DNA from 2 places in the Micromonospora sp. A202 genome. Region 2 is predicted to be linked to the other one. Evidence: riboswitches for the same ligand, from Rfam matches in the RefSeq annotation. Region 2 holds a riboswitch; the other holds the start of a gene.
What was found. A riboswitch is a leader RNA that binds a small molecule or an ion and turns the genes downstream of it on or off. The one in region 2 is predicted to bind thiamine pyrophosphate.

Region 1 (15,746 bases), 680 kb from region 2:
CCCACGCGGTGGCGGTGTCGCCGATACCGGCGTACTGCGTGATCACGAAGCCGAGACCACTCTCGCCGGCCTGGAACTCACCGATCACCGCGCCGATCGCGGCCAGTGGCATGGCCACCTTGAGCCCGACGAAGATCTGCGGCAGTGCGGCCGGGAAGCGCACCTTACGGAACGCCTGCCAGCGGGAGGCGTTCCAGGAGCGCACCAGTTCGGCCAGGTCAGCCGGCGTGGTGGTGAGCCCGGTCGCGGTCGAGAGCACGATCGGGAAGAAGCAGAGCAGGAACACCATGGTCAGGATCGGCTTCTGACCCCAGCCGAGTGCCACCACCAACAACGGGCCCAGCGTGATCTTCGGCACCGCGTTCACCGCGACCAGCAGCGGGGTGAACATCCGCTCCACCGTGCGGGAGCTGGCCAGGGAGAGTCCGATCAGGACACCGGCCGCCGCCGAGAGCGCGAAGCCGATCAGGATCTCCAGCAGGGTGTCCCAGGTGTGCTCCAGCATCTGGGCGGGCTTGTCGACGAACGCGGCGAGCACACCACCGGGCGGTGGCAGAGCCGCGGGGTGGACCAGCTCAAACCGGGCGATCAGCCACCACGCCGCCAGGGCGATCAGGAGGCCGGCCGCGGGCAGCGCCGCCCCGGCCACGGCCCGGAGGCTGGCACCTCGACCCGCGCGCCCCGCCTCGGGGCCGGCGCCCGGGGGTGGGGATGCCGCCACCGCCGGATCCGCTGACCGGACGTCGGTCATCTTGTCCTCCTCGAAATCCTCGGCCCCAGGGGGCTGACGAGCGACGGGGGTACGTCCCACCGGAGTCGGCGGAACGTACCCCCTGGTGACGACCGGACGATCAGGCCTTCGGCGCGAGGCTGAAGTCGATGATCTGCTCGGGGGTGATGTTCTGCTTCAGCGCGCCAGCGCCCTGCAGGATGGCGATGCTCTTGGCGACCCGACCGCTGTCCAGGGTGCCGATCGCGGTGCCGGTGTTGCCGGAGCGCACGTACGCGGCCATCAGCTCAAGCTCGGCGGCGGCGGCGACCGGGTTGGCGCCCTCTACGTTCTTCTTCAGGATCTCGCCGGCCTCCTTGGAGTTGGCCAGGCTGTACTCCAGGCCCTTGAGCAGCGCCGCGGTGAACTTCTTCACCATCTCGGGCTTCTCCTTGGCGATCTTGGAGGAGGTGATCAGCACGTTGCCGTAGAGGTCCTGCATCACGTTGCTGTACGGCAGCATGACGGCCTTCTTCTTGGCCACCGCCTCGATCGTCGGCTGACCGACGACGAACTGGCCGATGCCGTCCACCTGGCCGGTGGCCAGCGTGCTGATCAGGTTCTGCGCCTCACCGTTGACCCAGGTCACCTTTTTCTCGTCAACACCGGCGAGCCGGGCGTACGTCGGGAACAGGTTGCGGACCACGGACCCGGGGGTGTCGGCGAGCTTCTTGCCCTCCAGGTCCTTCGGGGAGGCGATGTTCTTGCCCTCGACGGTGGCGATGCCGGCCATGGTGCGCTGCTGGATCGCGGCCACCACGGTGAAGTCCTTCGCCTGGCCGTTGCCGACCTGGAGCAGACCGCCGGTGAGGTCGATCGGGCCGAACTGGGCCTGGCCACCGACGATGGTCTGGATCACACCACCGGTGCCCTGACCGGGCTTGATCTCGACGTCGAAACCGGCGTCCTTGAAGAAGCCCTTCTCCTTTGCCACCCAGGCGTAGGAGTCACGACCGAAGTTACCGAAAGAGGTGAGGTAGGTCACCTTCTCCAGCGAACCGCCGTTGCCGCCCTTGGCGTCGTCTGACGAGTCCGACCCGCTGCTGCAGGCGGAAACGAGAGCGAGGGCAGTGGCCAGCGCGGCCGTAGCGACCGTACGGGTCAGCCTTCTCATCAGTAGCACCATGTCCTTTCCTACCGGGGCCGACGGGCCACCGGAGGGGGTTGTCGTGACGGGCCGGCAGGAGGGGTGGAAGCCGGGCACCGCCGTCGTGAGGGGACTCTTCGCGGGCACAGCGTACGAGAAACCCACAGTTGCGACGCCAGGCATATCGGGTTGCGGAACGGAAACAACCTGACGACCACCCCGGACGGTGCGATACGTAGACACGCCCGCTAGCCTTTGTCGGATTCCTGACCGTCCACTCAGCGGAGGTGCGCCGGAGATGATCCGACTGTCCGGGGTGTCCCGTACCTTCGATGGCCGATCCGGCCGGGTGGAGGCGCTGCGCGGCATCGACCTCGACGTCGCCGAGGGTGAGTTCGTCGCCGTGCTCGGCCGCTCCGGCTGCGGCAAGTCCACCCTGCTGCGGCTGATCGCCGGGCTGCTCCCGCTGACCGCTGGCGAGATCACCGTGGCCGGTACGCCGATCACCCGCCCTCGCCAGGACATCGCCATGCTGTTCCAGAAGCCGGCGCTGCTGCCCTGGCGCACCGTGCTGGACAACGTCCTCCTGCCGGTGGAGATCTTCGGCTGGAGCCGCGCCAAGCACCGCGAGCGGGCCCGGCGACTGCTCGACGTGGCCGGGTTGGCCGGGTTCGAGAAGCGGCTGCCGCACGAACTCTCCGGCGGCATGCAGCAGCGGGTCTCGCTGTGCCGGTCGCTGATCGGTGAGCCCCGCGTGATGCTGATGGACGAGCCGTTCTCCGCGCTGGACGCGCTCACCCGCGAGGAACTCTCCGGCGAACTCCAGCGGGTGCACATGGAGAACAAGCCGACCATCGTCTTCGTCACCCACTCCATCGACGAGGCGGTGCTGCTCGCCGACCGGGTGGTCGTGCTGAGCCCTCGCCCCGGCCGGATCCGCAAGGTGCTCGACGTCGACATCCCCCGGCCCCGCACCCTCGGCCGCAACGCCCACCTGGCTGACGTCGCGCGAGTCAGCGCCGACCTGCACGAGCTGTTGATGGAACGCGACGAACCGGCCACGGCCAGCACGGAAGGACGATGAGCATGCGGGTGTCGGTCTTCACCGAACCCAACCGGGGTGCCACCTACGACACCCAACTCCGGTTCGCGCGGCTGGTCGAGGCCTGCGGGTACGAAGGCTTCCTCCGAGCCGACCACTACCAGTCGATGGGCGCCGACCCGGGCCTCCCCGGCCCCACGGATGCCTGGCTGACCCTCGCCGCGCTGGCCCGGGAGACCGAGCGGATCCGGCTCGGCACCCTGGTGACGTCGGCCACCTTCCGCCTGCCCGGCCCGCTCGCGGTGATGGTCGCGCAGGTCGACCAGATGAGCGGCGGCCGGGTCGACCTGGGCATCGGCGCCGGCTGGTACGAGCGCGAGCACACCTCGTACGGCATCCCGTTCCCGCCGGTCGGCGAGCGCTTCGACCGGCTGGCCGAGCAGCTTGAGGTCATCACCGGGCTGTGGAGCACCCCGTCCGGCGAGACCTACAGCTTCACCGGCGACCACTACCGGCTCGTGGACGCGCCCGCCCTGCCCAAGCCGGTGCAGGTGCCCGGGCCCCCGATCATCGTGGGCGGTCGCGGTCCCAAGCGCACCCCCGAACTGGCCGCCCGGTACGCCGCCGAGTTCAACATGCCGTTCAAGTCTGTGGCGGACACCGCCAAGGCGTACGACCGGGTGCTTGAGGCATGCGAGCGCACCGGGCGGGCGGAGTCCGGGCGCGACCCGCTGGTGCTCTCCGCCGGGATCGTCGTGGCCATCGGCCGGACCGACGCCGAAGCCCAGCGGCGGGCCGCACCCCTGCACGAGAAGAGCGCGCTGCCGCCGGAGGACCCGGTGGTCGGCTCACCCGCGCAGCTCGCGCAGCGGATCGGCGAGTTCGCCGCAGCCGGCGCCACCCGGGTCCACCTGCGCCTGATCGACTTCGATGACCTCGACCACCTCGAACTGATCGCCGCCGAGGTGCTCCCCCAACTGGACGGAGAACGATGACCGACGTGATCGACGGAACCGAACTCGGGCCGGTGGGCCAGGAGATCGTGTACGAGAACGACCGGGTCCGGGTCTGGCACATCCGCCTCGAACCCGGCGAGCGGCAGCCGCTGCACCGGCACGACCACCCCTACCTGGTGGTGGCGATCGAGGGCGCGAAGAACGTCGTGCAGACCATCGACGGCACCCGGATCGACGCCGACGAGCCCACCGGCGGCGTGGTCTACCGGGATCCGGGCGCGGTACATATGCTCACCAATGTCGGAGACACGACTTACCTGGCTCGGCTGGTCGAACTCAAGTAGACCCGCCGAGCGCGGGCCTGCGCGTCGCGCGGCGTGCCGGTGGCGATTCGGTGTACCGGGTGCGTAACGTGCCCGACATGGCCTTTCGGACCTGGGGCAGACTGCTGCTCACGGCGCTCGGGGTGAGCGTGCTGGCCGGAGCCGGCCAGCTCGGCGTCGCGTACGGTTTCGGCATCGTCCGGCTGACCGGCGCCTTCACCGGTACGACCGTCAACCAGTGGCCGACCCAGCTCGTCTGGGTGGGCTGGTTCGCCGCGAACGCCGCCGTCGTCGGCGCCGTCCTGACCGGACGCCTCGCTCGCCGCGACGCACCGGCGGTCAGCACCGGCCGCCAGTTGGCGATCGGTGGCGCGGCGGCGCTCGGTGCCACCGTCATCGCTCCCCTCTGCATGCAGCCCGCCCGCGCCGCCGAGTTGATCTCCGTCGACCCGGTGTGGGCGGTGGGCATCTGCGCCGTGCTCGGTGCGGTCATCGGGGCGGGCGCGGCGATCGCCGTTCTGCTCCGGCCCGAGCTGGGCTGGAACATGGCCGCGGTGGCCGGCGCGGTCTGGCTGCTGGCGCTGATCTCGGTCCTGCCGTCGCTCGGCACGGCCGGCCCGCTGCCGACCGTGCGGCTCGGTGTCCTAGAGCCGAGCTGGCTGGCCGACGACGCCGCGCAACGGCTGTCGCTGCTCCTGCTGCCCATCGTGGCGCTGCTGGCCGGCGTGGCGACCGCCGGACTGGCTCGCTGGCGGGGCCAGGCACCCCTGATCAGCGGGGCCACCGGGGTCGCCGGTCCGGTGCTGGTGGCATTCGCGTACCTGACCGCCGGGCCGGGTGACGCCGTGGACCGCTACCAGGCCACTCCCTATTACGGCTCGTTGATCGCGATCCTCGCCGGTGCGCTCGGCGCGGCGGCCGCAGCGCTGCTGCGCTGGCCGACCGGCGCTCGCAGCGCGGATTCGCAGGCGATCGAGCCGTCCGACATCCTGCGCCCACTGCCCCCCGGCCCGGCCCTGCCGGGCACCGCGTCGGCGAACTCGACGAACGACCCGGACACCACCGACCGCACCGACGCGGGCCCGACCGCCGACACCAAGCCCGCCGGTGGTGTCGTCGCAGGCCCGAGGGCCGCAGCCGGCTCCGATGGCGTACGCACCGCCCCGGCCCACTGGGACTGGCCGGCGTCCACCACGGGCGGCCAGGATGGCCCGACCCCCGCCGTTGCGGCGAAACCCGCAGCCTGGCTGACCGATCCGACCGGCGAGTTCACCGCTGGAGAGCAGACGCGCCGGTCGATCCCGGGCGATGTCACCTCCCCGGTCGAGAGCGAGCGCTCAGCCGCGACCAGCGTCAGCAGCCCCACCGACGCCACCCCGGCCAGCGCCAAGGCCGGCCACGCCGATGCCGCCACCCCGACAGTCGGCCCTGCCAGCGCCCCGACCGACAGCGCAACAAACACGCTCACGACCGCCACGGGCGCGCCTGGTGCGGGAACGGGCAGCACCGGAACCACCAGCACCGGCACGACAGCCACCGAAGCGGCCAGCACCGGCACGACCAGCGCAAGCGCGGCCGACGCCGGTACGGGTGATGCGGCGGTGCCGAGCAAGCCGCGCCGGGTCCGTAAGCCGAAGGTCAGCCCGGGTGCCGCGATCTCTGACCCGGTCGATGACGCCGCGCCATCCGAGTCGGATACCGCCGACGAGGCGGCCACCGGCCGCACCAGGAAGGTCACCCGGGCGGGCAGGTCCGCCGACAGCACCGGTTCTGGCACGGTCACCGCCGCTCCCGTTCCGAGCAAGCAGAGGCCGGGCACCGACGCCGATCCGACCACCGAAACCGCCCCGACCACCACGAGCGGCGCGACGGCAGCCGGCCCGATCGCCGTAACCGGTTCGACGACAGCCACCCCGACCGCCGCAAGCGGTTCGACGGCGACACCGGCCGGCGCCAAGGCCGAGGCGGTCAAGCCGCCCCGCACCCGGGCCGCAACCGCCGGAACGGAAGCAGCCGACCCGACGGCGGAAGCAGCCCAGTCGTCCCGCGTCCCGGCCGAGGCGCCCGTGCCGAAGGAAGCACCCCGCCCGAAGGCGGAAGCGACCAGCTCGAAGGCGGAAGCACCCAGTCCGAAGGCGGAAGTAGCCGACCCGAAGGCGGAAGCGAACAAGCCTCCCCGCGCCTCGGCCGCCGCGAGTAGCGCAGTGGCGGGGGCAGCCGACCTGCCGCGCAGCGAGGCCGCCGCAACCAGCTCGAAGACCGACGCCGCCAGCCCGCCGCGCACCCCGACCACCGCAACCAGCCCGAAGGCCAACACCGCCGACCCGGCCAGCGCATCCGCAACCGAGCGGGCGGGCGGAGCCGACGACGAGCCGTCCGCCACCGAGGACGGTCCCGGCACCGGGTTGTTCGGGAGCACTGCCGCCGGTGACCCGGACGCCGACCGATGGACACCAGCACCTTCGGCCTGGCCGGTCAGCGCGGCCTGGACGGTGCCGCCGCAGACCTCCGCACCGGGGCCAGCGACATCGCAGACGCCGACCGGGTCGGACACGGCGACCGGGCCGACGCCGAGGCCCCGACACCGGGCGCCGTTGCCGGACCTGAGCCGGGCCAGCTCCTGGAACGCCTTCGACACCACCGGGCGCGCCGGACAGGCGGAGGCAGCGGACAGTTCGGCGGATCGGACTACGCCGACCAGCCCGGCCGCGACCGGCGAGACAGCCGCCCGCGTTGGAAGCCCGAGTCAGCCGGACGCACCGCTCGTGCCGGGCGCGGCGGGCACGCCCTCCGACGCCGGCACCGACGAGTCGGCGAGCACCGAAGCCACACCGGCCGCGTCGAAGCCGGGCAAGGTTGCCGAGCAGCCTTCCCGCCGAGGACGGCTCGGTGGCCTCTTCCGCCGCAACCGATCCCGGGCCGACGAGGAGAGCCAGGAGGCGGCAAACAACGTGGAGCCGCTGCCTGCAAAGGACGAGGAGTTCGTCGACTGGGTAGCCGGGCTGAGCAAGCCGGTGTCGGACAACGAGCCGGAGCAGGACAACGGTCGCCGGTCGCTGCGCTCCACCGGTCGGCACCACCGCGAGTGACCCCACCCACGGGCACGTCGAAACGCCGATCGACCTGCCTACCTGCCTGATCGCCCAAGCGTGCGCACCGCGCCGGTTCAGGCCAGCGGCAGATACACCCGGCCGCCGCCGGAGACGAACTCCTCCGACTTGTCTTTCATGCCGCGGGCCGCGTACTCCTTCAGCTCCTGGGTGATCTTCATGGAGCAGAACTTCGGGCCGCACATCGAGCAGAAGTGCGCCGTCTTCGCCGGCTCGGCGGGCAGGGTCGCGTCGTGGTACGACCGAGCGGTCTCCGGGTCCAGCGAGAGGTTGAACTGGTCCTCCCAGCGGAACTCGAACCGCGCCTTCGACAGCGCGTCGTCCCACTCCTGCGCGCCAGGGTGGCCCTTGGCCAGGTCGGCCGCGTGCGCGGCGATCTTGTACGCGATCACGCCCGCCTTCACGTCGTCCCGGTCCGGCAGGCCGAGGTGCTCCTTCGGGGTCACGTAGCAGAGCATCGCGGTGCCGAACATGCCGATCATCGCGGCGCCGATCGCCGAGGTGATGTGGTCGTACGCCGGCGCGATGTCGGTGGTCAGCGGACCGAGCGTGTAGAAGGGCGCCTCGTGGCACCACTCCTGCTGGAGGTCCACGTTCTCCTTGATCTTGTGCATCGGCACGTGGCCTGGGCCCTCGATCATCACTTGGACGTCGTACTCCCAGGCGACAGTCGTCAGCTCGCCGAGGGTGCGCAGCTCGGCGAACTGCGCCTCGTCGTTGGCGTCCGCGATCGAGCCGGGGCGCAGCCCGTCGCCGAGGGAGAACGTCACGTCGTACTTGGCGAGCAGCGCGCACAGCTCCGCGAAGTTGGTGTAGAGGAAGTTCTCCTCGTGGTGCGCCAGGCACCAGGCCGCCATGATCGAGCCACCCCGGGAGACGATCCCGGTGACCCGGTCCACGGCCAGCGGCACGTACGGCAGCAGCACCCCGGCGTGCACCGTCATGTAGTCCACGCCCTGCTCGGCCTGCTCGATCACGGTGTCCCGGAACACCTCCCAGCTCAGCTTCACCGGGTCACCGCCGACCTTCTCCAACGCCTGGTAGATCGGCACCGTCCCGATCGGCACCGGGGAGTTCCGCACGATCGCCTCGCGGGTCTCGTGGATCCGCTTCCCGGTGGACAGGTCCATCACGGTGTCCGCACCCCAACGGGTGGCCCAGGTGAGCTTCTCCACCTCCTCGGCGACCGATGAGCTGACCGCCGAGGTGCCGATGTTGGCGTTCACCTTGACCAGGAACGCCTTACCGATGATCGCCGGCTCACACTCCGGATGGTTCACGTTGAGCGGCAGCACCGCCCGGCCGGCGGCGATCTCGGCCCGTACGAGTTCCGGGTCGACGTTCTCCCGGATCGCCACGAACTCCATCTCCGGCGTCACCACACCCGCCCGCGCGTACGCGAGTTGCGTGGGCCGGCGACCGTCCACCCCGGCGAGTGGCGTGCTCGCACCCCGTACCGGCGCCACGTCACCACGCTCGGCGATCCACGGTCCCCGCAGCGGCGGCAACCCGACCTCCGGGTCCGACCCGGGGCCGGACGTGTCGTAGAGCCGTACCGGCGGAAGATCCCCGGTCAGCCCCACCTCCGCGAACGGCACCCGGACGTCCGGTCGCGAACCCTCGACGTACACCTTGCCTCGTGCGTGCATGACAGCCTCCCTGGTGATCAAGCGGACCAGCCGAAGTGGTTCAGCGGTCCGCGCCCCGCGCCCAGCTCCCAACCCCGCGCGCCGGTCAGCGCCCGGAGCACGTACTCCTTGGCGGCACCCACCGCCGCCGGCACCGGATCACCCAGCGCGAGCCGCACGGCGATCGCCGCCGAGAACGAACACCCGGTCCCGTGGGTGTGCCGGGTCGTCACCCGGGGGGCGCGCAGCAGCGTGGTGACACCGCCGCCGTGCAGCACGTCGACCGCCTCGCCGCCGTCCAGATCACCCCCGGTGACCACGACGTGGTCCGGGCCGCCGGCCGCGAGCGCCTCGGCGGCCACGACCATCCCGGCCACGTCGTCCACCGGGCGTCCGGTGATGGCCGCGGCCTCCGCGCAGTTCGGCGTCGCCACAGTGGCGTACGGGAGCAGCCGCTCGACCGCGCCCACCACGCCGAGCCGGTGGCCGCTCGTGGCGACGAGCACCGGGTCGACGACGAGTTGGGGCAGCCGGCCGGCACGTGCGGCCTCCGCCACCACGTCGGCGACCGCCGGGGTGCCGAGCATCCCCGTCTTGACCGCCGAGACGGTGAAGTCGGCGAGCACGCTGTCCAACTGCTCGGTGACGGTGCGCGGAGGCAACGGCAGGACGGCGTCGACGCCTCGGGTGTTCTGTGCGGTGACCGCCGTGATGACGCTGGTGCCGTACGCGCCCAGCGCGGCGAAGACCTTCAGGTCGGCCTGGATGCCCGCGCCGCCGCCGGAGTCTGAGCCTGCGATTGTCAGCAGTGTTCGCGGGGTCATTTTCCCTGGCCTTTGGTTGCGGTTGGGGGCTGCGGCCGACCGTGCCCACTCCGGGCGGTCAGGCTTGATCCCTGCGTGGGCACGGTCGGCCGCAGCCCTGACGTGGAGACCTGGGTGGCCCCGCGCCGGGTTTGGGTCAGCACAGGGGTGACCGCCTCGACATAGGCGTTGGTCAGGGCGGCGGCTGTTTCGGCCGGGTTCGCGGATCGCATGAGTGCGCCCAGTACGGCTACTCCGGTGGCTCCCGCCTTGACGCAGGCGGTTACCTGTTCTGGGGTTTCCACTCCGCCCAGCGCCAGGACCGGCACGTTGCTGATCCTGATCAGCTTTCGCAGGCCGTCCGGTCCCAGGGGTGGGCCGTAGCCCGGTTTTGTCTTTGTGGGCCAGACCGGGGAGACGGTCGCGTAGTGCTCGGTGGTCAGGCGGTTCAGCTCGGCTTCGTCGTGGCAGGAGCGGCCGACCAGGCTGTGGGTCGGCGGCGGGTACGGGCCGGCGGCGGGCAGGTGCACGGCGTCGCCGCCGAGCGGGTCGGGGCCGGCCACGACGAGAGTTCCGCCGACGTCGGCGAGGACCGCCCGCAGGTCGACGGCGAGAGCGGCGCGCTCGGCGCGAGGCAGGTCCTTCTCCCGCAGCACCACCCAGCGCACTCCCCCGGCCACGGCTCCCGCCACGACCCGGTCGAGCCCGCCCCGCGCGACGAGCCGGTCGGTCAACAGGACAACACCGGACGGCGGGGTCACAGGTCCGGTCTTCCCTCGTCGGATGTGGAGGGCAGCGCGTGGAAGCGCCGGGCGATCCGGCCGGCACCTGCCGCCAGCCGGCCCGCCTCGACCGCGTACCGCATCGCGGTCGCCATCGCCACCGGGTCCTCGGCCCGGGTCACGGCGCTGGCCAGCAGCACCGCGTCGCAGCCCAGCTCCATGGCCAGGGCCGCGTCGGAGGCGGTGCCGATGCCCGCGTCGAGGATCACCGGCACGTCCACCCCCTGCCGGATGAGCCGGATGTGGTGGGGGTTGCCGATGCCGAGCCCGGAGCCGATCGGGGAACCGGCCGGCATCACCGCGGCACAGCCCACGTCGGCGAGCCGGCGGGCGAGCACCGGATCGTCGCTGGTGTACGGCAGGACGGTGAAGCCGTCGGCCACCAGTTCCTCGGCGGCGTGGAGCAGTTCGACCCCGTCGGGCAGTAGCGTCCGCTCGTCGCCGATCACCTCCAGCTTGACCCAGTCGGTGTCGAACGCGTCCCGGGCCAGCCGGGCCACCTTCACCGCCTCGGTCGCGGTGTGGCAGCCGGCGGTGTTCGGCAGCAGCCGCACCCCGCATCGGTCCAGCAGCTCCAGCAGCCCACCGGTGGAGCCCGGCGCGGTGCCCACCCGGCGCAGCGCCAGCGTGACCAGCTCGGTGCCGGACGCCCGGATCGCCTGTTCCAGCACGTGCAGGTTCGCGGCGCCGCCGGTGCCGAGGATCAACCGCGAGGTGAACGTCTCCCCACCCAGCTCGAACGTCACGCCGCTCACCCGCCCTGCGCCGCGGTGAGGACCTCGACCCGGTCGCCGTCACGCAGCACAGTGGCCGGCCAGCCGGCCCGGGGCACGACCTCGCCGTTGACCGCGACCGCCACCCCCCGCTGTTCGGGCACGACGTCGCGCACCAGGTCGGCCACCGACGCGCCGCCGGGGACGCTGCGTCCGGCCCCGTTCACCGTCAACTCCACCGGTCCCCCTCCATCGTCGGTTCAGGTCCACCCGCTGCGGCCGGTGTGCGAGCGGCCGATCCGGCACCGACGAACCGTTCGGGTCCGAAGGGCGCGAGCAGTGGGTCGGGCACGCCGTCGAGCACCAGCTCGGTGATCAGGTCGGCGGTGATCGGGGTGAGCACGATGCCGTGCCGGTGGTGCCCGGTGGCGGCAAGCACGTCCGGCCGGTCGGGCAGCGGCCCGAGGATCGGTGCGTTGTCCGGCGTGCCCGGGCGCAGCCCGGCGACCGCCTCGACCAGGTCGTACTCGGCCAGCTCGGGCAGCAGGTCGACTCCGGCGCGGAGCAGGCGCTGCACCGCACCGGCGGTGACAGTGGTGTCCGCCCGTTCCTCGACCGTCGCGCCGAGCACGACCTCGCCGTCGGCGCGGGGCACCAGGTAGACGGGTTCGCCGTCGGCGTACCCCCGGATCACGTGCCGGAAGCCCGGCGCGACGCCGTCGGGCGCGCGGAGCCGGAGGATCTGGCCCTTCACCGGCCGGACGGGCAGGCCAGTGAGGGCGGCGGCCCCACAGCCGGCGGCGACAACCGTGACCGCAGCATCCACATCAGACAGATGCGCGACCGCCTGCGGCACCAGCACCGCGCCGGCCCGCTGGGCGGCCGTGCGCAGCGCCGGCACCAGCCGCCGGGGGTCGACCTGGTGGTCGGTGGGCGCGAGTGCGCCGCCGCGCAGCCGTGGTGCGAGCGCCGGCTCGCGGTCGCGCAGCTCGCTGGGGCGCAGTGGGGTCACCGGCAGGCCCAACCCCTGCTGGTACGCCCAGAGCCGGCGCGCCTCGGCCAGGTCGTCGCCGGTCAGCCCGACCATCAGGGTGCCCTCGGTCCGGTAGCCGATCCCGGTGCCGCTCGCTGCGGTCAGCTCGGCGGCGAACGCCGGCCAGCGGGCGGCGGACGCCAGCAGCAGCCCGGTCAGCTGCCGCTCACCGAAGTACGCCTCGGCGACCGGCGAGAGCATGCCGGCGGCCACCGCCGACGCCCCCGAGCCGGGCTCCGGATCGTGCACCACCACGCGCAGCCCCCGGGCGGCGCAGCGCCAGGCGATCGCCAGCCCGATCGGCCCCGCCCCCACCACCGCGACGTCCGGCCGGGCCCGGTCACTCGATCGCGCTGACTCCGACCGGCCGGTCAGCACGCCAGTGCCTCGATCAGCTCGGCGGTCGCCCGCGCCGGGTCGGCGGCAGCCGAGACCGCCCCGACGACCGCCACCCCGTACGCCCCGGCGGCCCGCAGCTCCGGCACCCGCTCGGCGGTCACGCCGCCGATCGCGATGACCGGCACGTCGACGGCGTCGACGACGGCACGTACGCCCACTGGCCCGATGGGGTCCGGCAGGCCGGACTTGGTGCTGGTGGCGTGGCACGGCCCGACGCCCAGGTAGCTGGCTCCCGCCGCGACCGCCGCGGTCGCTGTTCCCGGCGCGCGGGCGGTGGCGCCCAGCACGCCGGCCGGGCCGAGCACCCGACGGGCGGCGGCGACCGGCAGGTCGTCTGCCCCGACGTGCCCACCGGCGGCACCGACCGCCAGCGCCACGTGCAGCCGGTCGTTGACCAGGCAGGTCGCCCCGTACGGCACGCAGAGCGCCAGCACCCGCTGGGCCAGCTCGTACGCCTCGCGGTCGGTGGCGGAATCCTCGACCCGGACCTGCACCACCAGCTCGGCTCGGGCCACAGCGAGGGCGGCCCGGACCACGGTGAGCGGGTCTCGGCCGGGTCGGGTGTCGGTGATCAGATGCAGTCGCCCCAGGGACGGCATGGCAACGCTCCTCCCTGCGCCGGCATTATCCGGATCAGGTTCGACGGTCGGGGGCTGTCAGCCCCCCTCTCAGCCCGGTGCACCGGGCTCCCGTGGGTTACTTGCGTGTCACCGTACGACAGATCCGCCGGTCTGCCAAGGCGGGTGTCGACGGGCCGGAATGGCGGATTAGGTTGGGCGCTTCATCCCGGTCCTATTCGGAATGTCGCCCCCCGTTGCAGAACCGTTACCTGCCGGCATCTTGCCGGACATTGAGCCAGCCGAATTAATTTGTTCAGCGATTCGACAAAATGTTGGCGGGGGCACCGTGACGCGGTGTCACCACCGGCTCCATCTGGGAGGGTCTTCGGCGAGCCGGCTCCCGCGATCCCTGTCACTACGACATAGGAGGCGGCGTGTCCCGTTCTCGTCGTGCCCGCGTACCCATCACCGCAACCCTGATCTCCCTGGCCATGGCCTCTACCACGCTGTTCGGCACGCCCGCCCAGGCGGCCGCCCAGGTCCCCCCACGGGATGCGAAAGCCGCAGCCCCGGTCAGCCAGGTGGTGCCGAAGGCGCCAAAGGCCGCGGCCGATCCCTTCTCCGTCCTCGTCTTCTCCAAGACCGCCGGCTTCCGGCACGACTCCATCCCCACCGGCATCGCTGCCATCCAACAGCTCGGTGTGGCCAACGGATTCACAGTGGACAACTCCGAGGACGGCGCCGCATTCAACGACGCCAACCTCGCGAAGTACAAGGCGGTTATCTGGCTCTCCACCACCGGTGACGTGCTCGACGCCGATCAGCAGGCGGCGTTCGAGCGCTACGTGAAGGCGGGCGGCGGCTACGTCGGCATCCACGCCGCATCGGACACCGAGTACAGCTGGGCCTGGTACGGCGACCTGGTCGGCGCGTACTTCGCCAACCACCCGCAGAACCAGCAGGCCACGGTCAAGGTGGAGGACCACGCCCACCCGTCCACGACCGGGCTGCCGGACCGCTGGTCCCGGTTCGACGAGTGGTACAACTACCAGACCAACCCCCGGCCGGACGTGCACGTGCTCGCCAGCCTGGACGAGAAGAGCTACACCGCGGGCGCCGGTGCCATGGGCGCCGACCACCCGATCGCCTGGTGTCAGGACTTCGACGGCGGCCGATCCTGGTACACCGGGGGCGGCCACACCCGGGAGTCGTACGCCGAGCCCGAGTTCGTGTCCCACCTGCTCGGCGGCATCCGGACCGCGGCCGGTGTCGAGAACGCCGACTGCGGCGCCTCGAAGACCTCGAACTTCGAGAAGGTCGCGCTGGACAGCAACACCAGCAACCCGATGGAGCTGGACATCGCCGGAGACGGGCGGGTCTTCTACATCGAGCGCGACGGTCGCGTGCAGATCGTCAAGCCGGACACCGGCAGCACCGTCACCGCCGTCGACCTGGACGTCTTCACCGGCAACGAGGACGGCCTGATCGGCATCCGGCTCGACCCGGACTTCGCCACCAACAAGTGGGTGTATCTCTACTACGCCCCGAACGACGGGGTCACCCGCAACCTGCTGTCCCGCTTCACGGTCACCGGCGACACCATCGACCCGGCCAGCGAGAAGCAGGTGCTGCGGGTCGACACCCAGCGCAACACCTGCTGCCACGCTGGCGGCAGCATGGCCTTCGACAGCGCCGGCAACCTCTACCTGGCCACCGGTGACAACACCAACCCGTTCGAGTCGAGCGCGTACTCGCCGCTCGACGAGCGGCCGGGCCGCCAGGACTACGACTCGCAGCGCACCTCGGCCAACGCCAACGACCTGCGCGGCAAGGTGATCCGGATCCACCCGGAGGACGACGGCACGTACACCGTCCCGACGGGCAACCTCTTCGCGCCGGGCACTGAGAAGACCCGCCCCGAGATCTACGCGATGGGCTTCCGCAACCCGTTCCGGATCGGCACCGACCCGAAGACCGACACCCTGTACGTCGGGGACTACGGGCCGGACGCCAACGCGAACAACCCGGACCGGGGCCCCCGGGGCCTGGTCGAGTGGAACGTCGTGACCCCCGGCAACTACGGCTGGCCGTACTGCACCGGGACGAACGAGGCGTACAACGACTACACGTTCCCATCCGGGCCGAGCGGCCCGAAGTTCGACTGCGCCGCCCCGGTGAACAACTCGCCCAACAACACGGGCCTGACCAACCTCCCGCCGGTCGTCCCGGCCACCGTCGACTACGGGTACGCCGGTGACGCGCGCTACCCGGAGATCGGCGGCGGTGGCGCGCCGATGGGCGGCCCGGCCTACCGCTACGACGCGGACCTCAACTCCAACCGCAAGTGGCCGGCGTACTACGACGGCAAGGCTCTGCTCGGCGAGTGGAACCAGAACAAGATGTACACCATGCAGGTGACCCCCGACGGCAAATCGTTGGTGGACATCAATCAGCTGCTCACCGGCATGAAGATGGTCCGGCCGATGGACTTCGAGTTCGGTCCGGACGGCGCGCTCTATCTGATCGAGTGGGGCACCGGGT
Region 2 (15,746 bases):
GCCTGGCCGCGCCGGCGCTCGGCATCTACCTGGTGCAGCGCCGGCTGGCGTTGATCGGCGACGGTGTCGGGCACGTGGCGCTGACCGGCGTCGGGGCAGGCCTGCTGCTCAACCGCTCACCGGTGCTGGTCGCGGTGATCGCCGCCACCATCGGCGCGATCGCCATCGAGGTGGTCCGCGCCCGAGGGCGTACGTCCGGTGACCTGGCCCTGGCCCTGCTCTTCTACGGCGGCATCGCGGGCGGCGTCCTGCTGGTCGGCCTCTCGGACGCGACCAGCGCGAACCTCAACGCCTACCTGTTCGGGTCGCTGACCACCATCTCGCCCGACGACCTGGTCACCATCGCGGTGCTCGGCGCGGCGATCCTGGTCACCATGATCGCGTTGCGCCCGGCGCTCTTCGCGGTCAGCCACGACGAGGAGTACGCCCGGGTCTCCGGCCTGCCGGTGCGCACGCTGAACCTGCTGATCGCGGTCGCCACCGCGGTCACCGTGACCATCGCGATGCGGGCTGTCGGGGTGCTCCTGATCAGCGCGCTGATGGTGGTGCCGGTCGCCACCGCCCAGCAGGTGACCCGGGGCTTCCGCAGCACGATGGTCGCCGCGATGGCGCTCGGGTTCTTCGCCGCCGGTTCCGGTGTCTGGGTGGCGGCTACGGCGGACACCGCGCCGGGCGCCTCGGTGGTGCTGGTGGCGATCGCCTCGTTCCTGGTCGTGGCCGTGGCCGGCGGCGTCTGGCGGACGTTGCGCCGCCGGGCGACACCGACCGACGCTCCGACGCCGGAGCCGCACGAGGTCGTGCTGAGCTGATCCTGATCAGCGAAGCGTCGGTGGTAATGGGTACCGTTGCGGAATGACCAGCGTGACGGGCTACGACGGGTTCGACGGGGCCAGCGAGTTGCTCCGCGCTCTGTCCGCGCCGATCCGGCTGGCCATCGTCAGCGAGCTGGCCGGCGGTGAGCGGTGCGTGCACGAGCTGGTGGAGAAGCTCGGTGCCGCACAACCGTTGGTCTCCCAGCACCTGCGGGTGCTGCGGGGCGCGGGAGTGGTGCGAGGCTCCCGCCGCGGTCGGGAGATCGCCTACAGCCTGGTCGACGAGCACGTCGCGCACATCGTGGCAGACGCGGTCAGCCACGCCGGGGAGGGATCATGAGCGAGAGCACCGCCGCGGTGCGCAACACCCGGCAGCGCTCGGCGGTGAGCGCGCTGCTGGGCGAGATGGAGGGCTTCCACAGCGCCCAGGACCTGCACGCCATGCTGCGGCAGCGCGGCGAGCGGGTCGGCCTCACCACCGTCTACCGCACCCTGCAGGGGCTCGCCGACGCCGGCGAGATCGACGTGATGCGCCCACCCGGCGGCGAGCACCTCTACCGCCGGTGCAGCGAGGGGCACCACCACCACCTGGTCTGCCGGGCCTGCGGGCGCACCGTCGAGGTGGCCGGCCCGGCGGTGGAGAGCTGGGCCGACCGGGTCGCCGCCCAGCACGGGTACGCCGACATCAGCCACACCCTGGAAATCTTCGGCACCTGCCCGACCTGCGTCCGCTGACTCAACACCGCGGCCTGGTCGCCGCGTCTTGAGGCAGCAATATCCCCGATGTTGCTGGCTCATTCGACAGCGAGGAAGCAATATCGCCGATGTTGCTGCCTGCCCTGGCCGCCCGGGCCGTCCCGCCGGCTGATCTGACGGGTGCCGCGCCGGGCCGTTCGTGACACGCTGTCCGGCGTGAAAATCTATGCCGATCGGTTTCCGACCGCCGCCCGTCAGTTGCTCACCGACCTGCTCGTCTTCGCCTGGGTGTACGTGGCGATCCGCGGCGCGCTGTGGCTGCACGACCTGGTGCAGAAGCTCGCCGTACCGGGGCAGAAGCTGGAGGGCGCGGGCAGCGGCCTCGCCGACAACCTCGCCGACGCGGGCGGCAAGGTCCGCCGGGTCCCGCTGGTCGGTGACGAGCTGACCGCACCCTTCCAGCGGGCCGCCGACGCGGCCCGGGGGCTCGCCGACGCCGGCCGCGACCAGCAGCACCTGGTCGACCAGCTCGCCCTCGCCCTCGCCATCGCGGTCCTGATCTTCCCGCTCGGCATCGTGCTGTTCGGCTGGCTGCCGCTGCGGGTGCGCTGGATGCGCCGGGCCGGGTCAGCGGCGAAGCTGGCCGTCGGACCGGCCGGCCGGGACCTGCTCGCCCTGCGCGCGCTGGCCACCCAGCCGCTGGGCAAGCTGACCCGGATCGCGCCGGACGTCGCCGAGGCGTGGCGACGTGGCGACGACGCCACCGTCGACGCCCTGGCCGCGTTGGAGCTGCGCCAACTCGGCCTACGCGGCAGGAGCCGCTAAGGTCTTCGGGTGTTCTACTTCCTCCTCGTCATCGCCGTCCTGCTGCTCGGCTACGCCGCCGTCCTGGTCTCCTTCGTGCGACGGGGCAAGAAGATCCCACCCGCGGCGTACCTGGCGCTGGCCGGGCTCAACGGCCTGATCCTGGCCGGGGTGCTGGCCTGGGCGGTCGCCCGCTGACCGCAGCCGACGACCAGCCCGGCCACCAGACACACTGCCGACGACCAGCCCGGCCACCAACAGGCGGGGCCGACTACCAGCCGGCCAACGGCCGGCGGGGCTTACGGCTTCGGTGGGATGCGGCGGCGGACGTCCTCAGCGGTGGACGGGCCGGGTGACCAGGCGGCCACCCACGGCAGCTCGTCGGACGGGGTGAGCACACCCTCCTCCAGACCCGCGTAGCGGCCGGCGAGGATCCGCTTCGCCGCTGCGGTGTCGACCGAGTCGGTGTTGTCCCACAGTGCGGCGAACAGGGCGTCCACCCGCACCCGCGCCTGCCGGCAGAACAGGTCGGCCAGCTCCACGTTTTCCGGTCGGCTGTCCCGTTCGGCGACGGCCCGGACACAGACCGCGGACATCGCGAACAACTCGGCGCCGATGTCCACCACACGGCCCAGGAACGCCTGCTTACGCTCCATCTTTCCCTGCCAGCGGGACATCGCGTAGAACGTCGAGCGGGCCAGCTTGCGTGACGAGCGCTCGACCTGGCGCAGGTGCGCGGCGAGCGGCCCGAACTCGGCGTACGCCGAGGGCCTCTGCCCCCGACCCACGGCGAGGGTGGGCAGCCACTTCGCGTAGAAGGCACCGGCTCGTGCGCCGGCCCGTGCCTTGCGGCCCAGCCCCGCGTCCGGGTCGATGATGTCGCCGGCCACCGACAGGTGGGCGTCGACCGCCTCCCGGGCGATCAGCAGATGCATGATCTCGGTGGAGCCCTCGAAGATCCGGTTGATCCGCAGGTCGCGCAGCATCTGTTCGACGGCGGCCGGGCGTTCGCCACGGGCGGCCAGCGAGTCGGCCGTTTCGTAGCCGCGCCCGCCCCGGATCTGGATCAGCTCGTCGGCGATCTTCCAGGCCATCTCGCTGGCGTACAGCTTGACCAGCGCCGCCTCGATCCGGATGTCGTTGCGGTCGTCGTCGGCGAGCAGGCAGCAAAGGTCGAGCATGGTCTCCATGCCGTACGTGGTGGCGGCGATGAAGGACAACTTCTGCGCGACCGCCTCGTGCTCGCCCACCGGCCGGCCCCACTGCACCCGGTCGGCCGCCCAGCCCCGGGCCACGTTCAGCGCCCACTTGCCGGCGCCCACGCACATCGCCGGCAGCGAGAGCCGGCCGGTGTTCAGCGTGGTCAGGGCGATCTTCAGACCCTTGCCCTCGCCGCCGATGACGTTCTCGGCGGGTACGAACACGTCGTGGAACCGGGTGAGGCTGTTTTCCAGGCCGCGCAATCCGATGAAATCGTTGCGCCGCTCGACGGTGATGCCCTCGCTGTCGCCCTCCACCACGAACGCAGTGATCCCGCCCCGACGCCCCTCGGTGGCGGGCACCCGGGCCATCACCACCAGCAGGGTGGCCACGATGCCGTTGGTGGCCCAGAGCTTCACCCCGTTGAGCCGATAGCCGGTGCCGTCCTCGGTCGGCTCGGCGATGGTGCCCAGGCGGGCGGGGTCGGAGCCGACATCGGGCTCGGTGAGCAGGAACGCGGACACCTCACCGGCGGCGAGGCGGGGCAGGAAGAGCTGCTTCTGCTCGGCGGTGCCGAACATCTTGAGCGGCTGTGGCACCCCGATCGACTGGTGCGCCGAGAGCAGCGCGCCGATGGCCGGGCTGACCGAACCGGCCAGCATCAGCGCCCGGCAGTAGTGCAGGTTGCTCAGCCCGAGCCCGCCGTACTTCCGGTCGATCTTCATGCCGAACGCGCCGAGGTCGGCCAGACCGTGGAACACCGAGTCCGGAATGGACGCGTCGCGTTCGATGGCGGCGCCATCGACCTCGGTCGTCAGGAAGGCGCGCAACCGACCGAGGAACTCCTCGGCGCGCGCCACGTCGTCCGGGTCGGACCGGGGCCACGGGTCGATCAGGTCGAGCCGGAACCGACCGAGGAACAACTCCTTGCCGAAGCTGGGTCGGTCCCAGGTGGACTCACGGGCGGCCTCGGCGACCTGCCGGGCCTCCTTCTCGGAGACCTGCCCGGCCTCCCTGGGCAACGGGGCCGCGGCACCGGCGGTGCTGGGCGCGGCTTCGGAGTCGGGGCCGTCCGGTGCCGGTCGGCCGTCCTGCGTCGTGGTCACGGCTGCCCCCTCGAAGCTCGGCGCGGCTGCGTCGACGTGCGCGACTACCCGCCACGCTACCCCCGGTTGTTACCCAGGGGTAGCGCTGCGTGAAGATCTGCGCGATCAGCGACCGGCGATCGTGTCCGGGTCGTCGTCATCGTCGTCGATGTCGTCCTCGCCCCAGCTGCGCCGCGCGAACGGCAGGGCCACCCAGAAGGTGAGGAACCAGATTCCGGTCAGGGCGCTGAGCACGAAGGCGATCGGCCGGTCCAGCACAAAGTCGGTGATCAGCAGCACCGCGCTGACCATCGCGACCAGCATGAAGGCGAGACCGCCGGTGGCCATCCGGTGCGCGAAGCGCACCAGCTCCGGCTTGCGTCCCTGCCGGAACAGCGCCCGGTGGAACGCCACCGGCGAGATGATCAGCGCGGTGGCGGCGGCCGCCGCGAGCAACGCCACGATGTAGACGTCCCGCTGGAACTCCGTGGTCTCGGTGAACCCGTTGCTGAACGGCAGGGTGAGCAGGAAGGCGAAGAGGATCTGCACGCCGGTCTGTGCGACCCGCAACTCCTGGAGCAGGTCGGCGAAATTGCGCTGCCAACGCTGCTTGTCGGTCTCCTTGGACACGCGCTACCTCCGGTGAGACGCTACTGCCGGCGGTCCCGGCCGCCGGCAGCAACGCCAATGCCCCACCCGCCCGAGCGCGAAACAGGTTCACGACATCTTCCGTTCACCTCGGGGACGCAGGTCGGTCACCAGCACCAGCCGATGCCGGGCGACCGTGAGCACCGGCCGGCGGCGTCAGGACCCGCGACGGATGCGACCCGCGTACCGGGCCTCCAACGCCGTGTTGTGCGCGTCGCCGTCCGGGATGTTCGCCGACAGGTAGACCGGTGGGCGCTCCCCCGCTGCCAGCAACCGCGCCACCACCTCCACGGTGATCTGCTGGGCGAGCAGCGCAGCGGTGATCGAGGAGACCGCGCCGACCGCACCGCCACCGGGAAGCGGCAGCGTCGCGTCGCCGTACGGGGCGCCGTTGTCGAGCACCACGTCGGCGAGGTCGCCCAGCTTGCGCCCGGACGGGTGCCGGGAGGTCATCCGACCGGAGTGCTGCGCCGAGGTGATCGCGACCAGCCCGTGGCCACGTTCCTTGACCAGCGTGGCGAACTCCACCATCGCGCCGTTGACCCCGGAGTTCGAGGCGAGCACGAAGACGTCGGTGGGCCGCACCGGCGCCAGCTCGTAGAGGCGGTGTGCGACCGACGGGTCCCGTTCCAGCATCGGGCCCAGCCGATCGGCCGGTTCGCCGCCGAGCAGCACAAGGTCGCGGAGCGCGATCCGGTTGGTCGGCACCAGACCGCCCGCCCGGCCGGCGATCTCCATGGCGAGGGCCTCCGAGTGCCCGGTGCCGAACGCGTGCACCACGCCGTCGGCGCGTACGGCGTCGGCGATCAGATCCGCGGCCCGCCCCACCGCCTCCCGCTGGCTTTCGGCCACCCGGCCGATCCTCTCGGTCACCACTGCCAGGTAGTCCTCGGCACTCACCGTCATGCGTCCTCCGTCGTCCGATTGCGGGCCAACCAGTGCACCGCGAAGTCGACCGCCGCCCGCTGGCGCATCAACCTGCCGGTCCCGGCACCCACCGGGCCGGTGCGAACCTCTCCGGTGGCCTCCAGGGCCGCGCCCAACGCGTCGAAGTCACCCGCGTCGAGCCGTACGTCCTGCCACCACACCCATTCCCGGCCACCGTCGGCGGTGCGCACCGCAGCGCCGACCCGCTCCCGGGGCGAGCCGGGGCTGCGGTATTCGGCCAGGTGCAGCGAGGTGCTCGCGGAGTGGCCGACACCGAGCAGCAACACGTCGGCGTCCAGGTCGTAGAGCCGGCCCAGCGGGGACTGCTCGCCGAGCATGTCGGCCAGGGCGTGCCCGGTCACCACCTGCTCGGCGGCCGGCCCGAGCGCGGCGAACGACACCTGGGGATGTGAGCTGCGCAGAGCGCCGGGCCAGCCGCGGACCGTCTCGGCGAGCGCCCCCATGAACCGGCTCGGGGTGATCGCCGGGTCGAAGCCGGGCATCTCCGAGCGGATCAGCGGCCACCAGTCAGCCGGCACCGGCGGGTTGCGCCACTGGGCGGGATCGCTGTTCTCCGGTGTGTGGGTGGGCACGACGATCGTGCCGTCCGGACCGAGCGCGTCACGCAGGGCCAGCACCACCGCGTGCGGACCACCGCTGATGAATCCCAGCGGACGGAGGCCGGCGTGCACCAGCAGCGTCGCGCCGGGGCGTACGCCCAGCAGGCGTAGTTGCGCGGCGATCGAGCGGCGGCTGCCCGGCCCGCTGCCGTCCGTCGTCATGATGGCCCTCCCCCGCTGACCCGCACGACTCAGGCCGTCGCGCTGACTCGGGCCAGGATCGCCTCGGCGAGCGGGCCCGGGGCCGCGTCCGGGATCCAGTGGCTCACACCGGCCAGTTGCACGAAGCGGTAGTCCCCGGTGACGTTCGCCGCACACGCCTCGGCGGCGGTCCGACCGATGGCGACGTCCCGGTCACTCCAGACGTACGTGGTGGGCACCGCGACCGGGCCGACCGCTGCCAGGTCGGAGCGGGACATCGCCCGGTACCAGTTCAGTGCGGCGGTGAGGGCTCCCGGCTCGCGCATCGGGTCGGCGTAGCGGTCCACCCGGGGCCTGTCGCCCACCCCGCCGAGCAGTTTGCGCAGCGCGGTGGCGTGCCACGCCAGCAGCACCTTCTCCGCCTTGTCCGGCTTACGGAACAGCGCAATGTACGACGAGCGGGCCTTCTGCTGGCTGTCGTTGGCCAGGGCGTGCGCCATGGCCGCCGGATGTGGCACGGACACCGCCGTCAGTGTGCGGACCCGCTCGGGGTGCCCGGCGGCGACCGCCCAGGCCACGATCGCGCCCCAGTCGTGGCCGACCAGGTGGACGGCGTCCAACCCGAGGGCGTCGAGCACCGCCACCACATCGGCGACCAACTCGGGGATCCGGTAGTCCGGCACCGCCGTGGGCCGGGCACCCGGCGAGTAACCGCGCTGGTCCAGCGCGTACGTGCGCAGCCCGGCCGCGTGCAGCGCCGGGACGACCTCGTCCCACTCGCCGCTGTGCTGTGGGAACCCGTGCAACAGCAGGACGGGTACGCCCTCCGGCGGACCACCGGCGGTTACCTCGAACGTGAAGCCTCGCGCGTCAACCCGCATGATCGGAAGCGTACCCAGCCGACGACGGGGCAGTTGCCCGCCGCAGGTCAGGCGGATGCCCTCCTGGGCCAGCGACCCACGTCGGTGTTAGCGTCAGCGAGACAACTTCACATCCGACAGGGGAGCGCACAGCGCTGAGAGTGCGGGCATGCCCGCAGACCCTCGAACCTGATCTGGGTAATGCCAGCGCAGGGAGTTCGGTCGACCTCCAGCCGCGCCGCAGTCCGGTGCCACCGGACGCGGCGTGCGTCTTCTCCTGGTTCGCACTCACGAACTGGGAGCAACACATGAGTTCCAACACCGACACACACCGTTGGCGGACCATCGACATCGTGGTCGCCTCGGTGATCGCTGTCGCCTTCGGCGTCATCTTCTGGGCCTGGGGCCTGGTCTGGAGCGCCACCGAGGGCGCGTTCGCCTTCTTCCCGCCGGCGCAGGCGCTGCTGTACGGCGTCTGGTTGATGCCGGCCGTGATCGGCGGTCTGGTCATCCGCAAGCCCGGTGCCGCGCTCTACTGCGAGACGGTGGCCGCGGTCCTCTCCGCGCTGCTGGGCAGCCAGTGGGCCGGCACGGTGATCCCGCAGGGCATCGTGCAGGGCATCGGCGCGGAGCTGGCGTTCGCCGCCTTCCGGTACCGATCGTTCCGGCTGCCCACCGCGGTGGTGGCCGGCGCGCTGACCGGCCTCAGCGCCGCGCTGTTCGACTTCTTCATCTGGAACGTCGACTACGCGCTGGCCGACTACCGCATCCCGTACGCGCTGATCACCATCGTCAGCGCCACGGTGATCGCTGGCGCCGGCGGCTGGCTGCTGACCAAGGCCCTGGCCAACACCGGTGTCCTGGACCGTTTCCCGGTAGGCCGGGACCGCGCCCTGATCTGACCCCACCCACTCGCGTCGATCATGAGGTTGACGGGCGGATGGATCTTCAGAACCACCGTCAACCTCATGATCGACCGTGCAGGGTGGAGCCGGGGCTTGGGAGGGGGTGTTTGGTGGGCGGGGTACTGCTGCGGGGGTTCGGTTGGCGGCACGCCGGACGGCGCGCGTGGGCTCTGCGCGGGGTCGACCTGCGGGTTGAGGTCGGGGAGCGGGTGCTGCTGCTCGGGCCCTCGGGGGCCGGCAAGAGCACCCTGCTCAGCGCGCTCGCCGGGCTGCTACCCGAGGACTCCGGCGAGCAGGAGGGCACCGTCGAGATCGACGGGCTCGACCCCCGCAAGGGCCGGGAACGGGTCGGCATCGTCTTCCAGGACCCGGAAACCCAACTGGTGATGGCCCGCTGCGGCGACGACGTCGCGTTCGGGCTGGAGAACCGGGGAGTGCCCGCCGACGAGATCTGGCCCCGGGTGGACGAGGCGCTGCACCGGGTCGGCTTCCCGTACTCCCGGGACCGCAACACGGCCGCACTGTCCGGCGGCGAGCAGCAACGCCTGGCCCTGGCCGGCGCGCTGGCCCTGCGCCCCGGCCTGCTGCTGCTCGACGAGCCGACCGCCAACCTCGACCCGGCCGGGGCCGAGCTGATCCGGCAGGCGGTTGCCGGGGCGCTGGACGCCGACACCACGCTGATCCTGGTCGAGCACCGGGTCGCCGAGGCGCTGCCACTGGTCGACCGGGTGGTCGTCCTGGACCCGGGCGGCGGGGTCCGTGCGGACGGCACGCCCGAGGCGGTCTTCGCCGCCCACGGCCCCGCCCTGGCCGCCGAGGGAGTCTGGGTGCCGGGTCACCCCATCGCACCCCGGCGGGCCACCGCCGCTCCGGGCGAGCTGTTGCTCACCGCCGACCGGCTCGGCCTGCCACCCCGGCTGGCCTCCACCGATCTGGCGGTACGCGCCGGAGAGGCACTCGCCGTACGCGGACCCAACGGCGCCGGCAAGTCCACCCTGGCGTTGCTGCTCGGCGGGCTACTCCGGCCAGGCACCGGCCGGGTCACCGCGTCCGCCGAGTTGGCCGGCGCGGACCATCGCACTCCCCCGCACCGCTGGCGCGCACCCGCGCTGACCCGGCGGATCGGGTCGGTCTTCCAGGACCCGGAGCACCAGTTCGTCACGAGCACCGTCTTCGACGAGCTGGCGCTCGGCCCGCGCCGCACCGGTCAACCCGAGGCAGCCGTGCGGGAGACCGTGGCGGGGCTGCTGGAGCGACTACGACTGGATCGGCTCGCCGCCGCCAACCCGTACACCCTCTCCGGGGGCGAGGCGCGGCGGCTGAGCGTGGCGACGGCCCTGGCCACCGCGCCCCGTCTGTTGATCTGCGACGAACCGACCTTCGGTCAGGACCGGCGGACCTGGCGGGAGCTGGTCGACCTCTTCGCCGAGCTGCGCGACGCCGGGCACGGCGTTGTCGCGGTCACCCACGACGCGGATTTCGTCGCCGCTCTCGCCGACCGCACCGTCATCCTGCACCGGGCCGTGACCGGCGGCGGTGCCCGATGATCAGCATCGAACCGGTCGCCGCGCCCGGTGCGCCGTTGGCCCGCCGCAACCCGGTGGCGAAGGTCGCCGCGGCGCTGGTCTTCTCGTTCACCCTGCTGGCCACCCTGGACCCGGTGGCCCCGGCGATCGCCATCGCGCTCGAACTCGCCGTACTCCCGCTGTTCGGCATCCGCTACCGGGTGCTGGCCCGACGGGCCTGGCCGCTGCTCCTCAGCGCCACCGGCATCCTGGTCACCCTGGTGCTCTTCGCCGCCGACAGGTCCGGTCGGGTCCTGCTGGACGCCGGGCCGGTGTTCGTGAGCACCGGCGTGCTGCTCACCGCGCTCGGCCTGGTGCTGCGAGTCTTCGCGGTGGCACTGCCGGGCGTGATCGTCTTCGCGACCACCGACCCCACCGACCTGGCCGACGCGCTGATCCAGAACGCGAAGGCGCCGGCCCGGTTCGCCATCGGGGCGCTCGCCGCGTTCCGGCTGGTGCCGCTGCTCGGTCAGGAGTGGCAGATGATCAGCATGGCCCGGCGGGCGCGGGGCGTCGACGCGGGACGCAACCCGGTGGCGAAGCTACGACTGTTCGCCTCCACCGCGTTCGCGCTGCTGGTCGGGGCGATCCGCCGGGGCACCCGGCTGGCCGTGGCGATGGACGCGCGTGGCTTCGACGCCGGCACTCCCCGGACCGTGGCCCGCCGGCAGCGCTTCACCCGGGCCGACTGGCTGCTCGTCGCCGGCGCGGCCACCCTGGCCGCCGGCGCACTGACCACGAGCATCCTCCTCGGCAGCTTCCGCCCCCTGATCGGCTGACCTGACCCCTTCTATCCACGCAGGGGCACCGCCCGGAGTCTCTGAGCGTCGCCGCGCCGGCATGATCCGCACAACATCAGGGATGGTGCTGCTTCGTTGGGCGGTGAGGCAGCACCATCCCTGAAGTTGCTGTCTGCCTCACCGCCCACGGGGTCGGGACAGCGCGCCGGGTGGGTGCGGGGTGGGTCAGCTGCGGCGGAAGGCGTAGCGGCGGCTCTGGCCGGCTTGTTGACCACGCCCGCCGGCCGAGCGCGTCCCGCCACCCTGCGGCGGTCCGGCGGTCGGTGCCTTCGGTCGCCCGGCGACCTTCGGCAGGTCTGCCACCACCGGCGCGTCGACTGCTGCCGGCACGTCGAACGGCGGCACCAGCTCACCCGGCACGACCGCTGGCGGAGCCGGCTGACTCAGCACAGCTGGCGGAGCCGGCTGACTCAGCACAGCTGGCGGAGCCGGCTGACTCAGCACCGCCGGCAGCGCCGGCTGGACCAGCACTGCCGGCTCACCCAACTCCGCCGGAAACGCCCGATCGACCAGGAGAGCCGGTTGGACCGCGAGATCGAAGTCGGGGCGGGTCGGTAGGAGCGCGTCATGGCCGGCCGCCGAGTCGGTGCCCGCGGACGTGGGTGCGACTGAACGGGATTTCTTCCGGTTGCGCCTGGCAGGCATCCGGGCCTCCTTCAAAGCCGACCGGCACGGCCGGTCCCGCGCGCCGGCGGTCGGTCGGATCGGCTGATGACCGTCGTCGTGCGACGGTCCAACGGGGAAGGGACTGCTCACCGGGGGTCGGGACACAGCCAGCGCCGCCGAACGGCGGGTGGGAGATGCGGGACGCCCGGGAGCGCACGGACCGCGACGCGGGGCGGCGGGCCGGCTCTGAAGAGGGGCGTCAGTTGCGCATGCCCGCACTCTATCGGCACCAGGTGGGACGGTGCAGCCGATTTTCCTGGCACCATCGGCGGCATGCTGATCGCGTTCTCGATAACCCCGCTCGGTGTCCGTGAGTCCGTCGGTGACCTGGTCGCCGATGCGGTACGGGTGGTCCGTGACTCGGGCCTGCCCAACCGCACCGACGCCATGTTCACCACCGTCGAGGGTGAGTGGGACGAGGTGATGGCGGTCGTCAAACAGGCGGTCGACGTGGTGGCCGCGCACGCACCCCGGGTGAGCGTGGTGCTCAAGGCCGACATCCGGCCGGGGGTGACCGACGCGCTCACCGCGAAGGTGGCGCACGTGGAGAACCGGCTGGCCCAGGGCTGAGCGCCATCGGTCGGTGACCGGCTGTTGGGCAGCGCTCCCCCATGGCCCCTGCGTCGCGATACCGTCGCAACACATTGACACGACGGCGAGAGGTGGCGGCACGGATGGTTGAGCAGGCGAGGGCGCAGATTGGTGTGACCGGGCTGGCGGTGATGGGTCGGAACGTGGCCCGCAACCTGGCCCGCAACGGCTTCACGGTGGCAGTGCACAACCGGTCGCCGGAACGCACCCGCAGCCTGGTTGCCGAGCACGGTGACGAGGGCACGTTCGTGCCCGGCGAGTCGATGGCCGATTTTGTGGCGTCGTTGGAGCGCCCCCGCGCGGTCATCGTCATGGTCAAGGCTGGCACGCCCACCGACGCGGTGATCGACGAGTTGGTGCCGCTGCTGGAAGAGGGCGACATCATCGTCGACTGCGGAAACGCCCACTTCGCCGACACCCGCCGTCGGGAGGAGGCGCTGCGCGCGCAGGGCCTGCACTTCAGCGGCACCGGCGTCTCCGGTGGCGAGGAGGGTGCGCTGCGGGGGCCGAGCATCATGCCGGGCGGTTCCGCCGAGTCGTACGCCAAGCTCGGGCCGATGTTCGAGAAGATCGCCGCGCAGGTGGACGGTGTGCCGTGCTGCATGCACGTCGGGCCGGACGGCGCCGGGCACTTCGTCAAGATGGTGCACAACGGCATCGAGTACGCCGACATGCAGCTCATCGCCGAGGCGTACGACCTGCTGCGGGCCGGTCTGGGCGCGGAGCCGGCGGAGATCGCGGAGATCTTCCGCGACTGGAACAACGGCGAGCTGGAGTCGTTCCTCATCGAGATCACCGCCGATGTGCTCGCGCACACCGACGCGGCGACCGGCCGGGCGTTCGTGGACATCGTGCAGGACCGTGCCGAGCAGAAGGGCACCGGCCGGTGGACGGTGCAGAGCGCCCTGGACCTGGGCATCCCGATCACCGGGATCGCCGAGGCGACCTTCGCCCGGTCGCTCTCCGGGCACGTCGACCAGCGGGAGGCGGCCCGTCGGGCGTTCCCGGACGCGGGTGAGAAGTGGCAGGTCGCCGACCGGGACGCGTTCATCGAGGACGTCCGCCGGGCGCTGCTCGCTTCCAAGATCGTTGCGTACGCGCAGGGCTTCGACCACATCCGAGCCGGCAGCCAGGAATACAACTGGGACATCGACCTCGGCGGCACCGCGACGATCTGGCGGGGCGGCTGCATCATCCGGGCCCGCTTCCTCAACCGGATCCGCGAGGCGTACGACCAGCAGCCCGACCTGTCGACGCTGCTGGTGGCACCGTACTTCGCCGAGGCGGTCGCCGCCGGTGTGCCGAGCTGGCGCCGGGTGGTGGGTGACGCGACCCGGGCCGGTGTGCCGACGCCCGCGTTCTCGTCGTCGCTGGCCTACTTCGACGCGCTGCGCGCCGAGCGGCTGCCCGCCGCGCTGATCCAGGGTCTGCGGGACAACTTCGGGGCGCACACCTACCAGCGGGTGGACCGGGACGGCTCGTTCCACACCACCTGGGCCGGCGACCGCGCCGAGTCCCCCGCCTGACCTGAGCGACGGTCACCTGGCCCCGCCCACGTGGGGTCAGGTGACCGTGGCGTGCATCTCCCAGACGAGGATCTCGGCTGGTTCGTCGGCGGTGACCCGCCGGCCGCCGGTCATGGTGAGCCGGGCCGCGTCGCCGGTGCCGAGCGGGCCGCTGCCCTCCAGGGTCACCGTGCCGTTGGGCACGTACAGATGCACGAAGGGCGCGTCGGGGATGGTGACCTCGTCGCCGGGGGCGAGTCGGGCGGCGTGCAGGGTCGCGTACCGGTTGCGGATCCGGATGGCGGACGCCCCGTCGTAGCGTTCCATCCCGGAGGCGATCGGCACCAGGCCGCCGCGGAGCAGCTCGTCCTCGATCTCCAACTGCTCATAACCGGGGTCGCCGCCGTCCTCGTCGGGGAGCACCCACATCTGCACGAAGTGGACCGGGTCGCTGTGCGGCTCCTGGTTGTTGAGCCGCCAGGCGTCGTTCTTCTCCGAGTGCAGAATGCCGGTGCCGGCGCTCATCCGCTGCGCCAGCCCCGGATAGATCACCCCGGAGTGCCCGGTGGAGTCCTGGTGCACCAGGGAGCCACGCAGCACCCAGGTGACGATCTCCATGTCTTGGTGCGGGTGGGTCTCGAAGCCGGCACCCGGTCGCACCACGTCGTCGTTGTTGACCAGCAGCAGACCGTGGTGGGTGTTGGCCGGGTCGTAGTGCCGGGAGAACGAGAACGAGTGGTGGGAGTCGAGCCAGGAGATCCGGGTGGAGAAGCGGTCCTCGCCACGACGGATGTCGACGGCGGGAGCGGGCGCGGTCACCAGGCACGCTGCCCGGTGTCGGAGGTCGACGGCGCCCACGTCAGGGCCGGTTCGCCGGTGGCCAGCTCGGCGATCTCACCGGTGCGCAGCTGCGGGGTGTGGCCGAACTCGGCGCAGTGCTGCTCGGCGATCTCGGCGCAGATGTCGGCCACCTGTTCGCAGATCGGGTCACCCAGATCGGCCGCGTTCAACGCCATGATCATCTTGAACCGAAGATCCCGCACACCCACCCCAACCGCAGTAGTCCCGCCACTTCCGGACCCTACCCGCCGCCCTTTCGCGAGACCCCGAAACGACAGCTCAGTCCCCCAGCCGGAACCCCTCCGGCCCGACCGCGTCGATCATGCAGTTGTGGTGCCGCACAGAAGTGGCGAAAGCGGTGGAACCGCCCACCACAACTCCATGATCGACCGGGTTGGGGGCGGGTTTGGGGCACAGGGAGGCGCCGCCCACACGGGGTGTGGGCGGCGCCGGTGGGTCTGGGGTTAGAAGAAGCGGCGGCGCTTGGCCTTCTGCGGGCGCATCAGGTCAGCGCCCCTGGTCAGCAACCGGGTAGCCCCGGAGGGACCACGCCGGGCCTCCAGTGTGTGGCTGAGCCGGCGAGCACCGGCAGCCGCCAGTGGCACCGCGACCGCCATCACCGCCCACTGGGCAATGCGCTTCTGGATCATGTGGGTTCACCTCCGTCAGTGGCTTCTGACGTCTCTGATACCCCGAGTGACGTGCGGGTAAGCGTCGGTTCAGAGAACAGGGGCGACCGGGTTGGGCAGCGCCCCGCCGAAGCGCCGGTCCCGCTGCGCGTACAGCTCGCACGCGTACCAGAGGTGGCGGCGATCGAAGTCGGGCCAGAGCGTGTCCAGGAAGACGAGCTCGGCGTACGCGGCCTGCCAGAGCAGGAAGTTGGAGATTCGCTCCTCGCCTGAGGGGCGCAGGAACAGGTCAACCTCCGGGACCTCCGGGTGGTAGAGGTATTTCGCGACGGTCTTCTCGCTGACCTTCGCCGGATCCAGCCGGCCGGCCGCCACGTCCCGTGCGATCGCGGCTGCGGCGTCGCCGATCTCGGCCTGCCCGCCGTAGTTGACGCAGAACTGCAGGGTCAGCG

Region 1: linked by a shared signal. The riboswitch ahead of thiE (thiamine phosphate synthase) and the one ahead of FBZ33_RS23955 (ECF transporter S component) in region 2 are both predicted to bind thiamine pyrophosphate.

What each region holds. Positions count from the first base shown of each region.
Region 1 is NZ_VFMP01000001.1:5,885,378-5,901,123, forward strand. It holds gene FBZ33_RS27185 (ABC transporter permease) at 1-751, opposite strand, end outside; gene FBZ33_RS27190 (ABC transporter substrate-binding protein) at 852-1,883, opposite strand; gene FBZ33_RS27195 (ABC transporter ATP-binding protein) at 2,155-2,940, shown strand; gene FBZ33_RS27200 (LLM class F420-dependent oxidoreductase) at 2,943-3,893, shown strand; gene FBZ33_RS27205 (cupin) at 3,890-4,198, shown strand; gene FBZ33_RS27210 (hypothetical protein) at 4,276-7,266, shown strand; gene thiC (phosphomethylpyrimidine synthase ThiC) at 7,344-8,936, opposite strand; gene thiD (bifunctional hydroxymethylpyrimidine kinase/phosphomethylpyrimidine kinase) at 8,954-9,739, opposite strand; partial or broken gene FBZ33_RS27225 (thiamine phosphate synthase) at 9,901-10,479, opposite strand; gene FBZ33_RS27230 (thiazole synthase) at 10,476-11,255, opposite strand; gene thiS (sulfur carrier protein ThiS) at 11,252-11,452, opposite strand; gene thiO (glycine oxidase ThiO) at 11,443-12,624, opposite strand; gene thiE (thiamine phosphate synthase) at 12,618-13,244, opposite strand; TPP riboswitch at 13,239-13,348, opposite strand; gene FBZ33_RS27250 (ThuA domain-containing protein) at 13,640-15,746, shown strand, end outside.
Region 2 is NZ_VFMP01000001.1:5,201,436-5,217,181, forward strand. It holds gene FBZ33_RS23910 (metal ABC transporter permease) at 1-809, shown strand, start outside; gene FBZ33_RS23915 (metalloregulator ArsR/SmtB family transcription factor) at 853-1,152, shown strand; gene FBZ33_RS23920 (Fur family transcriptional regulator) at 1,149-1,547, shown strand; gene FBZ33_RS23925 (hypothetical protein) at 1,725-2,333, shown strand; gene FBZ33_RS32940 (hypothetical protein) at 2,343-2,510, shown strand; gene FBZ33_RS23930 (acyl-CoA dehydrogenase family protein) at 2,612-4,618, opposite strand; gene FBZ33_RS23935 (DUF6328 family protein) at 4,724-5,227, opposite strand; gene FBZ33_RS23940 (sugar isomerase domain-containing protein) at 5,402-6,151, opposite strand; gene FBZ33_RS23945 (aminoglycoside N(3)-acetyltransferase) at 6,148-6,954, opposite strand; gene FBZ33_RS23950 (alpha/beta fold hydrolase) at 6,984-7,814, opposite strand; TPP riboswitch at 7,923-8,027, shown strand; gene FBZ33_RS23955 (ECF transporter S component) at 8,102-8,695, shown strand; gene FBZ33_RS23960 (ABC transporter ATP-binding protein) at 8,809-10,245, shown strand; gene FBZ33_RS23965 (energy-coupling factor transporter transmembrane protein EcfT) at 10,242-11,042, shown strand; gene FBZ33_RS23970 (hypothetical protein) at 11,229-11,708, opposite strand; gene FBZ33_RS23975 (MTH1187 family thiamine-binding protein) at 12,003-12,299, shown strand; gene gndA (NADP-dependent phosphogluconate dehydrogenase) at 12,404-13,846, shown strand; gene FBZ33_RS23985 (pirin-like bicupin family protein) at 13,883-14,644, opposite strand; gene FBZ33_RS23990 (thioredoxin reductase) at 14,641-14,868, opposite strand; gene FBZ33_RS23995 (hypothetical protein) at 15,130-15,315, opposite strand; gene FBZ33_RS24000 (isoprenyl transferase) at 15,385-15,746, opposite strand, start outside.